3 regions of the Ornithinibacillus jepli genome follow, and region 1 is predicted to be linked to each of the others. Evidence: a T-box and tRNA genes for the amino acid it is inferred to sense, from the RefSeq annotation. Region 1 holds a T-box; the other regions hold tRNA genes.
What was found. The T-box of region 1 lies ahead of argS (arginine--tRNA ligase). A T-box ahead of a tRNA ligase gene usually reads a tRNA of that ligase, here a tRNA-Arg.
Positions count from the first base shown of each region.

Region 2: it has a tRNA-Arg gene. The T-box ahead of argS (arginine--tRNA ligase) is inferred to sense a tRNA for this amino acid. The anticodon was not compared.
Region 3: it has a tRNA-Arg gene. The T-box ahead of argS (arginine--tRNA ligase) is inferred to sense a tRNA for this amino acid. The anticodon was not compared.

Region 1 is NZ_JBFEGG010000001.1:525,140-528,424, reverse strand. It holds gene argS (arginine--tRNA ligase) at 1-1,350, opposite strand, end outside; T-box leader at 1,392-1,618, opposite strand; gene AB1K81_RS02790 (hypothetical protein) at 1,756-1,959, shown strand; gene AB1K81_RS02785 (hypothetical protein) at 1,961-2,437, opposite strand; gene AB1K81_RS02780 (cell wall hydrolase) at 2,742-3,285, shown strand, end outside.
Region 2 is NZ_JBFEGG010000003.1:377,790-381,074, reverse strand. It holds gene AB1K81_RS13650 (helix-turn-helix domain-containing protein) at 1-171, shown strand, start outside; gene AB1K81_RS13645 (ImmA/IrrE family metallo-endopeptidase) at 349-804, shown strand; gene AB1K81_RS13640 (hypothetical protein) at 1,150-1,365, opposite strand; tRNA gene AB1K81_RS13635 (tRNA-Arg) at 1,722-1,797, opposite strand; gene clpP (ATP-dependent Clp endopeptidase proteolytic subunit ClpP) at 2,054-2,641, shown strand; gene AB1K81_RS13625 (HPr family phosphocarrier protein) at 2,727-2,981, opposite strand; gene whiA (DNA-binding protein WhiA) at 3,088-3,285, opposite strand, start outside.
Region 3 is NZ_JBFEGG010000002.1:659,975-663,259, reverse strand. It holds gene AB1K81_RS11415 (DUF3231 family protein) at 223-771, shown strand; tRNA gene AB1K81_RS11410 (tRNA-Arg) at 1,490-1,562, opposite strand; gene AB1K81_RS11405 (deoxynucleoside kinase) at 1,742-2,386, shown strand; gene AB1K81_RS11400 (deoxynucleoside kinase) at 2,402-3,085, shown strand; gene AB1K81_RS11395 (GTP pyrophosphokinase) at 3,216-3,285, shown strand, end outside.

The sequences.
Region 1 (3,285 bases):
ATATTGTACGTATGGACCAGTCTCCCCTTCAAAACGAAGCATAGCTTCTAATGAAAACTCAATGTCATTTAAGCGGTAGTTCTTTAAATCATGAAATACTATAGCCCCTACTCCGACCTGTTTTGCTATTTCCTCTTTATTTTCTAATCTTGGATTTTTTTCCTCAATATTATTTAGGGCTAATCGAATTGCTTCTTGAATGACCTCTTCTAATAAAATTACTTTCCCCTTACGAGTAGACATTTTCTTTCCATCTTTTAAAATCATTCCAAATGGAACATGCACCATTCCTTTTTGCCATTCAAATCCCATTTTTTCTAGTACTTGAAATAACTGTTTAAAATGAAGAGTCTGTTCATTCCCAACCACATAAAGAGACTTTGTAAATTGATAATTTTCCCTGCGATATATTGCTGCTGCTAAATCACGTGTAGTGTATAAAGTCGTTCCATCTTGTTTGGTTATTAAACTAGGTGGAAAACCTTCTAATTCGACTACTTGTGCACCATCTGATTCAATTAATAATTTCTTATCCTTTAAAATTTCCACTATCTTATCCATCTTATCATTATAAAAAGCTTCCCCATCATATGAATCAAACGAAATTCCTAACAGATCATATATTTTCCTAAACTCCTTTAACGACTCATCACGGAACCATATCCACAAATGAGTAGCTTCATCATCCCCATCCTCAAGGTTCTTAAACGCTCTTCGTCCTAATTCATTTAACCTAGGGTCATACTCTGCTTCCTCATGGAACTTCACATATAAAGTGAGGAGCTCTCTAATCGGACTTTCTTTAACCTTTTTCTCACTACCCCATTTCTGATAAGCGACAATAAGTTTCCCAAATTGCGTTCCCCAATCTCCAAGATGATTAATACGAACAACTTGATAACCATTCTTTTCAGCGACTAAGGCTAGAGCATTTCCTATAACCGTAGAACGTAAATGTCCCATTGAAAAAGGCTTCGCAATGTTAGGAGAGGAAAAATCAATGGTTATGGTTTGATCTTTCCCATTGGTTGCATCACCAAAAAGCTCTCTCTTGTTCATAACCTCATTTATTGTCTGCGATGCCACTGTTTTTTTGTCTAAAAACACATTAACATAACTACCAACTGCTTCTACTTTTTCAAATAAGGTAGAAGCGATTTCTCCAGCCAATTCCTTTGCAATAACCTGAGGCGATTTACGATAATACTTAGCTAACTCAAAACAAGGAAACGCAAAATCTCCTAGGGAATCATGTTTTGGTATTTCAATCATCATCATAATCTTTTCGTACGGAATTGTTTCTTCGATAAACTCAGTCAATACATTGGCAAACTCTTTTTTATACTCCATCTTTTCTTCCTCCATTAAAAAAGCTCCCGCCTCTTCATTCTAAAAGAGGCGAGAGCTATTATGATCCCGCGGTACCACTCCATTTGTTTTTAAAACATCCTTAGAAACCACTCGATATTGTTAACGAGGATCTCCCCGGCTTTCCCTACTTCTACTTCAAGAAAGCATCTCCAAAGTCCGCTTCATTGCTTGCTCGTGCACTAGGCTCCCACCATATCCCAGCTCGCTTAGCCTTACAAACAACTACTCTCTTTTTCATCGATCATCATATTTTGAATTTATATTATTGTAGCAGAATCATTGGTGCCTGTCACTACCCAAATTTAATGGAATTGCAATTTTTAAAATATAGTAATTTCCAACTATCCCTTGTATAATTAAATCAAATATTAAAGGAGTGATAACATGAGTAAGTCTAAAGCGTTAAAACAACGTGAAAAATTAATTCGCGAAGGAAGATTAAATCCAGAAATTAATCGTAGTCCTTATGCACAATTAGATTTAAGAACAAGAAAAACAAAAACGAAAAAAGATTACGAATACCGTATTAAACATAAGAACCGAAACCCTAAACAATGGGAAAATGGTTCTTTTTATTTTGCTATATGATTTACAAAAGAATGTGAAGAATTACAAATAAAAATAACGTCATTCCTATATATAAATGAATAAATCGCAGACGTACTGTAGGTTTGAATAAACGTAACCAACCAGTAAATACTTGGATAGCCAATGTAAATAATGCGATTAACCCTACTACCATTTTTTTGTTTTGGAAGGAAAATCCATAATGGTATATGATTATTAGTGCATGGATAAGTATTACGATAAATGCAATATTTCCAGTCCACCGATGGATCGTAACCACTTTCTTTGAAAATCGCGCTAATCTAATCTTCGTTTTTCTACTAGAAACATTCCGAATCGTTTCAAATACAGCATTTCTTGTCCAATTGTATAAAATAAATAAAGCCCCCATAACGCCTAACCATATATGTACCTGTACAAAAGGAAAAGCATTATGCCCTATGACCTTCCATAAAACAATTATGAGGAATATAAAATTTATAAAGAACCATTTACTCATGATGGAGATATCCTTTCAATAACGTTTAAAATCACCCTTATTAGCATATCAGATTTTATGAAGCGTAACATGCTCTTACCGTAACAATCCTGAAACAACTGTAACCTTCCCCCCTTAAAATGGGTGCATTACCACTATTTTGAAGGATTGCTGGGTTTAGCAAAAAATTCCACTTATATAAAGAGCCCTTGTCCAATCTATCATTCTATTATATGTCGCTGCATTACCATTTTTTACTACTGATAAACTATGTTACATCTAGTAACCTCTTAATTGTAGCCAAAACAATTAGGAGGTTTACAACATGAAAAAATTAAAAAAATCGCTAGTAACTTTAATATTAACTGTTTCCATAATTACTTTACCAACTGTGGGTGGTGCAGCTCCATATACAGTTCAACATGGTGACACGTTCTGGTCAATTGCTCAAAAATACGGCACTACAGTAGCTAATCTACAAATAGCTAACAGTCGTACTGGTAGTCTACTATTAGCTGGTGAATCTATTAAAGTTCCAGATAACATTTCGCAAGCTGATAAACAACTAATGGCAAAACTCGTTTCTGCAGAAGCAAAAGGTGAACCATATGCCGGGAAAGTTGCTGTTGCGACGGTCATTTTGAATCGTGTTGACCATAAAGAGTTTCCGAATACCATTAAAGAAGTGATTTATGAACGTTCAGCTGGTGGATATTATGCATTTACTCCTGTTCAAAACGGACAGATTAATGGTAGTTACACGCAAGAAGACATGAAAGCTGTTAATGAAGCAATTGCTTTCCGTGGACAAGGAAGAGGCTCTATCTATTTTTATAACCCTAAAACTTCATCAAGCAGTTGGATAACTA
Region 2 (3,285 bases), on a different contig from region 1:
TCTAGTCAGGATCCTGAAGAACATCGGAGAGTTAATATCATGGAAAAAATTACCAGGGAATTCCATGATGCCGATTTAATGTTTAACGACCTTGCCAACATGACATCAGAGCAATTAGAAGAGGTTTATGAATTTATAAAATTTAAATTAAGTAAGAACAGGGAGAGTTAGTTTGTTTTACGAAAGGTAATTCCAACTAACAAAGAACACCTTTATTTTCGAGTAATACCACATCTAAAGAGAGCTATCAGGGTTAAACCAGGATTGGACTTTTAAGGGGTGCATAAATCTGCACTCCTCATCTTATACCACAAAATAGAACGTATATTCGTATTTAGGAGGATGGAAATGTATACGCATTTAGAAGATTTTGTTTTCAATTTATACAATAATTTATCCATTAGTCATCCTGAGCAATTAGATCTAGAGGATATTGCCATTAAACTCGGGATAAACCTTTATTATAGCTCCTCTACCTACAGATATGGTAATAGTATCATCCTTCAATATGATACCAAACAAAAACAATGGCAATTATTCGGACATGAAATATGTCATTTTTTAAGACACTTCGGTAACCAACTAACGATGAAAAAATCCTTTATGGACCTTCAAGAATGGCAAGCGAATCATTTTGCCTATCACTTTTGCGTTCCAACCTTTATGCTAGAAAAACTACACACACCTACGGTTACGGATATTATAAGCATATTTAATGTTGAATTCGATTTTGCACTCAGGAGGCTGGAAATGTATCAGAGTAAAATGATATTGGAGGGAGAAAAAATATGTTTGAGTATGTAACGTTTAAGTAAGGTTTGAAATCTGGTTAGTTGCCCACTTTTCTGTATAAAAAAGCAAGGGTAGAAATCACTCTCTATCCCTTGCTACTATTAATTTTGTAAAATGCCCCCAGAGGAATAGACCCGCGGCAAATTTGATAGGAATAAATAATAATATCACAATCAGAAATCCATACTTCAGAAAATCAAATGTTAAAAATTCAACTTGTTTTAAGAAAATGTTTCTAGAATTGATTTTTATAACTGTTCCTTGTTATTTGCTGCTTCCACATCTCGTTTAACATTTGAGTGTGCTCTCGCATCATCATTGCAGCCCATTTAAAACTTCCTCGATAGTTCATTCATATTATGCCCCCAATTTCTTTCTGACTGGTCCTGCTGAAAGGATATTCTCCAATTTAAACGTTCTAATCTTTTTACGCCAATAGCAAAAAGCCACAATAGATTCATCACGCATGCTAATTACACGGACAAACCTTTGGGTCACTTGACTTTTAGAGTCCATATAAAAGATAATGATTTTCTCTTTATTTTCGATGGAACGTAAGAATAATCCTTTCATCACAGACCACCCCCACAGAACATTTGTTCCTATTATATCATAAAACAAGAACGTGTATACCCCATATTCAGAAAAAATTAAGCTTAATTGAGTTTTTGCTTGGAGATGATTTTTGCAGAGTTAAATGGAAATCTAGTGGCACACCTTTTTAGGTACTGGAGTGCTTCCGAAAGTAGTTCAAGAACGATTGGAGTATAGTTCAATACAAAAAAACGTAGACATGTATTCTTATGTTATTTCAGGAATACAATAAATTGCAGCTATTATATACAAAATTCTTTATCTACGGCTAATTGGATAAAAAAAGCAAGGGAAGAAATCACTCTCTATCCCTTGCTACTATTAATTTTGTAAGACGCGCCCAGAGGGATTCGAACCCCCGGCAAACCTGGTACCGGAAACCAGTGCTCTATCCAGCTGAGCTATGGGCGCACAATATAGGATGGTCAAATAGAAAATCTGACACATAGGCTATTATAACGTTTGCGAACACAATTAACAAGTAATTTTAGTTGGAAAAGGTTTATTTCGTTGTGGTAAAGGGCATCATGAAAAGTATGATTTTTCCCTAATACATAATTTGAAATAATAGTCGAACGTTTTTGTTTGACCTTAATTGACCATTGTTATATGATGAAATTATCCAAAGATTGGATATATCCATAGAAAAGATTAAGGAGGAATTCCAATGAATTTAATACCTACAGTTATTGAACAAACAAATCGTGGTGAACGCGCATATGATATTTATTCCCGTTTATTAAAAGACAGAATCATTATGTTAGGAAGTGCAATTGATGATAATGTTGCAAATTCAATCGTTGCACAATTACTTTTCCTAGAAGCAGAAGATCCTGGGAAAGATATCTCTTTATACATTAATTCACCAGGTGGATCCATTACAGCTGGTATGGCAATTTATGATACAATGCAATTTATTAAATCTGATGTATCTACAATTTGTACAGGTATGGCTGCATCAATGGGTGCTTTCTTGCTTGCAGCTGGTGCTAAGGGGAAACGTTTTGCTTTACCGAACAGTGAAGTAATGATTCACCAACCATTAGGTGGTACTCAAGGTCAAGCAACTGACATTGAGATCCATGCTAGACGTATCATTCAAATGAGAGAAAACTTAAACAAAATTCTTTCAGAACGTACAGGTCAACCAATTGAAGTAATTAATCGTGATACTGAACGTGATAACTTCATGACAGCTGCTGGTGCAGTAGAATATGGTTTAATTGATAAAGTGTTAGAACGTAAGCCTGAATAATGAGAAGAGAGGGTGGATCCGAATGGATTCACCCTCATTTTCATTCATAATGTTATCTACTTCACATAGTAAGTTAATTAAAAAACTACTTTTTGCTAACAAATGATACTAAGTGATTTAGTGCCACTTCCTCATCAGAACCGTCAGCAATTAATTTAATGGACTCCCCAGTCGTAATTGCCAGACTCATTAACCCCATAATGCTTTTTGCATTTACTCGTTTACCCTCTTTCTCTAGAAATAAATGCGCAGCATATCGATTTGCTTCTTGCACAAACTGTGCAGCAGGTCTTGCCTGCAGCCCCGACTCAAGCTCAACTGTAACAACTCTCTCCACCATATTCTTCTCATCCTCCCCTATGTTAAGCAAAAACCAAATTGATGCATAATTAAAAAAATATTCATGATACACTATTATATCATGAATATTTTAAATGACAATTAAGTTAAGACAAAATTTCACCTTGTTTAATTTTTTCTGCAAATTCATCTATTTTCTTTAATCGATGATTTATACCCGACTTAGAAATTTTACCACTACTTACTAGCTCGCCAAGTTCTTTTAACGATACATCCTCGTGCTGAACACGTAATATCGCAACCTCGCGTAGCTTGTCAGGTAACGCTTCTAGACCAACGGTATT
Region 3 (3,285 bases), on a different contig from region 1:
TTTTCAATTTCATATGTAAAATCTCATCTCTCTTTTATACCCCAGTATTGAAGTTATCTAATCTATTACCTCATAAACAAAATTTATTTTTTTATGGTAGATGTTAGTGAAAGCATCGTACAAGAAAGGACTGTCATATATAAGTACAACATTTAATAGGTATTTTTTTGTATAAAATTGCCAAAAATTGTAGAGATCAAGCATTTATTGGGTGGTGTAAGAATGACAACTATTTTTGAAGCAATAAAAGATTATTTACAAATGCAGTTGGACAATGAACCTAAAAACCCTCTTCATGTAGGAGAAGTGATGAGTTGTTGGATGTACCTCGCACTAATGGATGAAGCAACTATATTCATTCAAATCGGTCTCAATTCGACCAATGATGATAAAGTGAAAGAAATGTTAGAGCAAAGCTTAAAACAATGTGATTCACAGGGGAAACGATTTAAAGATTTATTGAAAAAAGAAGGGATTTCCCTACCACCGACAAGTGAGCAAAGACCGAATTCAGATCCAAACGCAGTTCCGCTGGGAACAAAAATGACAGATGACGAACTAATGAACGGCTTAAGCATAAAAACAGTCACAGCAGTAGTTCATTGTGCAACAGCAGCAAGTCAATCTATAAGAAATGATGTCGGTTTACTATTTACTCATTGTATGTTGGAAAAGATGAAATTTGGTTCTTCGTTAAAGGTTGTTATGAGAAAACGAGGTTATATAAAGGTTCCTCCTTATTATTATCCTCCAGGTATTCCAAAACAGTAACAATCTGAGAAAATTAAAACAAATTAGCCCTGCAAATAGATGCAGGGCTTGATGTCTGTTAATTCTTGATGTTAAATTTAGCTTATCATTCATTGATTCATACTATTCAAATGTTCTTCATACGAATAGGTAAGGGTTGAAGTTATCTGAATTTACTGTGATTAATTTCATAGCCATAAACAAACATTCAAAGCCAAACCCCGTTAATAAATTGCTTATGGGGCTGTAATGATCCCATTATAATTTGCAACCTAATTGGAAAGTAAAAAACGCTCTTTGCAATAATACTCTAAGAGCGTTTCGTTATAACTTTCTATTCAACTCAAGCACCCAATATTGAAAGTTAGTTTTTAGTTTGAATATATAAAAATGTTTTTCGCACCAAAAATACTGCAAATGTTAGAATGAATATATATATCCCAATTTTAACAATGTCTAAATAAGCTATTGTAAAACCTACTATAATCATAATTAGTGAAACTACTTGTAAAGCCCTAATAATAAGTTCGGAAACATTCTTCAACCGGTTATTGTTCTTTTGTAACATCCAAACAACCAATCCTAAAAGCATACCTGCTATAAAGAGGAATTGATTGTTATTTTGTATACCAATTTGGTGCAAATTGAACGGAAATTTACTGTGGTATTAACTAATTTCCCTCCCGTATCCGAACCCGTTACCTTAAGGAATGAGTTTTCTTTTCAATAATTACTAAGACGCCCACGGCAGGATTCGAACCTGCGACACACGGTTTAGGAAACCGATGCTCTATCCCCTGAGCTACGAGGGCAAATAGTTAAGGAATAATCATTATTATACAAAACAAGGGGCCAAATTCAAAGTACTAAAACTTAAACGATATACCAAATATTACTTTACAAACCTCCAAATACAGTCTAGATAGCAAATTCGTAGTATGATAAAATTAAAAGATATCTGTCAGTATTTCATTTGATTGGGGGAACTAGAATGACAGAGGTCCCATTTATCGCAATTGAAGGGCCAATTGGTATTGGTAAAACATCGTTAGCTAAACGGCTATCAGATCACTTTAACTTCTATTTATTAAAAGAAATTGTAGAAGAAAATCCATTTCTAGGTAAATTTTATGATGATATCGATGAGTGGAGCTTCCAAACAGAAATGTTCTTTCTCTGCAATCGATTTAAACAATTAGAAGATATAGATAAAAAATATTTAACAAAACAAAAGCCTGTTGTTTCAGACTATCATATATCGAAAAATATGATCTTCGCGAAGCGTACACTACAAGCAGATAAGTTTCATAAGTACGAGAAGATTTATCACATCTTAACAGCAGATATGCCTGTTCCAAATATGTTAATTTATTTACATGCTAGTCTCGATACGATTTTAAACCGGATTCAGATGCGAGGTAGAGAAATCGAGCAAAATATTAAAGCATCCTATTTAGCACAGCTCGCAGAAGATTATGAGGCATATATGAATGAATTTGAAGTGTTACATCCAGAAATTCCAGTTATCCGAATAAACGGAGATGATATAGACTTCGTTAAGAATGACGCTGATTTACATTCGATAATTGAGCAGGTACAGAAGCAATTAACCTCTTTTGAAATGATATCTAAATAATAAGGAGATTTCACTATGAATTTACGAGAAAAATACCATATCCCAAATGATAGTATTATTACCATTGCTGGTACGGTTGGGGTAGGGAAGTCTACGATGACAAAAGCATTAGCTAATGCATTAAACTTCAAAACGTCATTTGAGAAAGTAGATACGAATCCGTATTTAGAAAAGTTCTATGCGGACTTTGAACGTTGGAGCTTCCATTTACAAATCTACTTCTTAGCTGAGCGCTTTAAGGAGCAAAAGAAAATATTTGAATATGGTGGCGGCTTTATTCAAGACCGTTCTATCTATGAGGATACTGGAATTTTTGCGAAAATGCATTATGAAAATGGCACGATGTCTAAAACAGACTATGAAACATATACAAGTCTATTCGAATCCATGGTCATGACACCATATTTTCCACATCCAGATTTACTAATCTACTTGGAGGGTTCTTTTGATGAAGTTCTAAAACGAATCAAAGAACGCGGACGTGAAATGGAAAAGAGCACACCAATTACGTATTGGGAAGAAATGTACAATCGCTATGAAAACTGGATTAATAACTTTAATGCTTGTCCGATCTTAAGAATTAACATTTCTGATTATGATTTAATGGATGATGATACTTCTATTGAACCAATATTAGAGAAGATTGGTCATTTCATTCAACAATCAAGACGTTGGGAAACGAGAGAATTAATTAAATAAGATAATGAAAATGATACATGAAGGTGATGTATCATTTTTTTATTGGAAAAAAATTCTCCTACTTTAGCAACCGGGTAAATGATGGAATTGCTGTATAATAGAAGTATCTTGTTAGAAAGGAAGACATACCTTGCGTACAGATGTAAAACTACAAAATATCAAAGAGATTCGAAAAGAATTAACTCGTTTTATTATGCTAT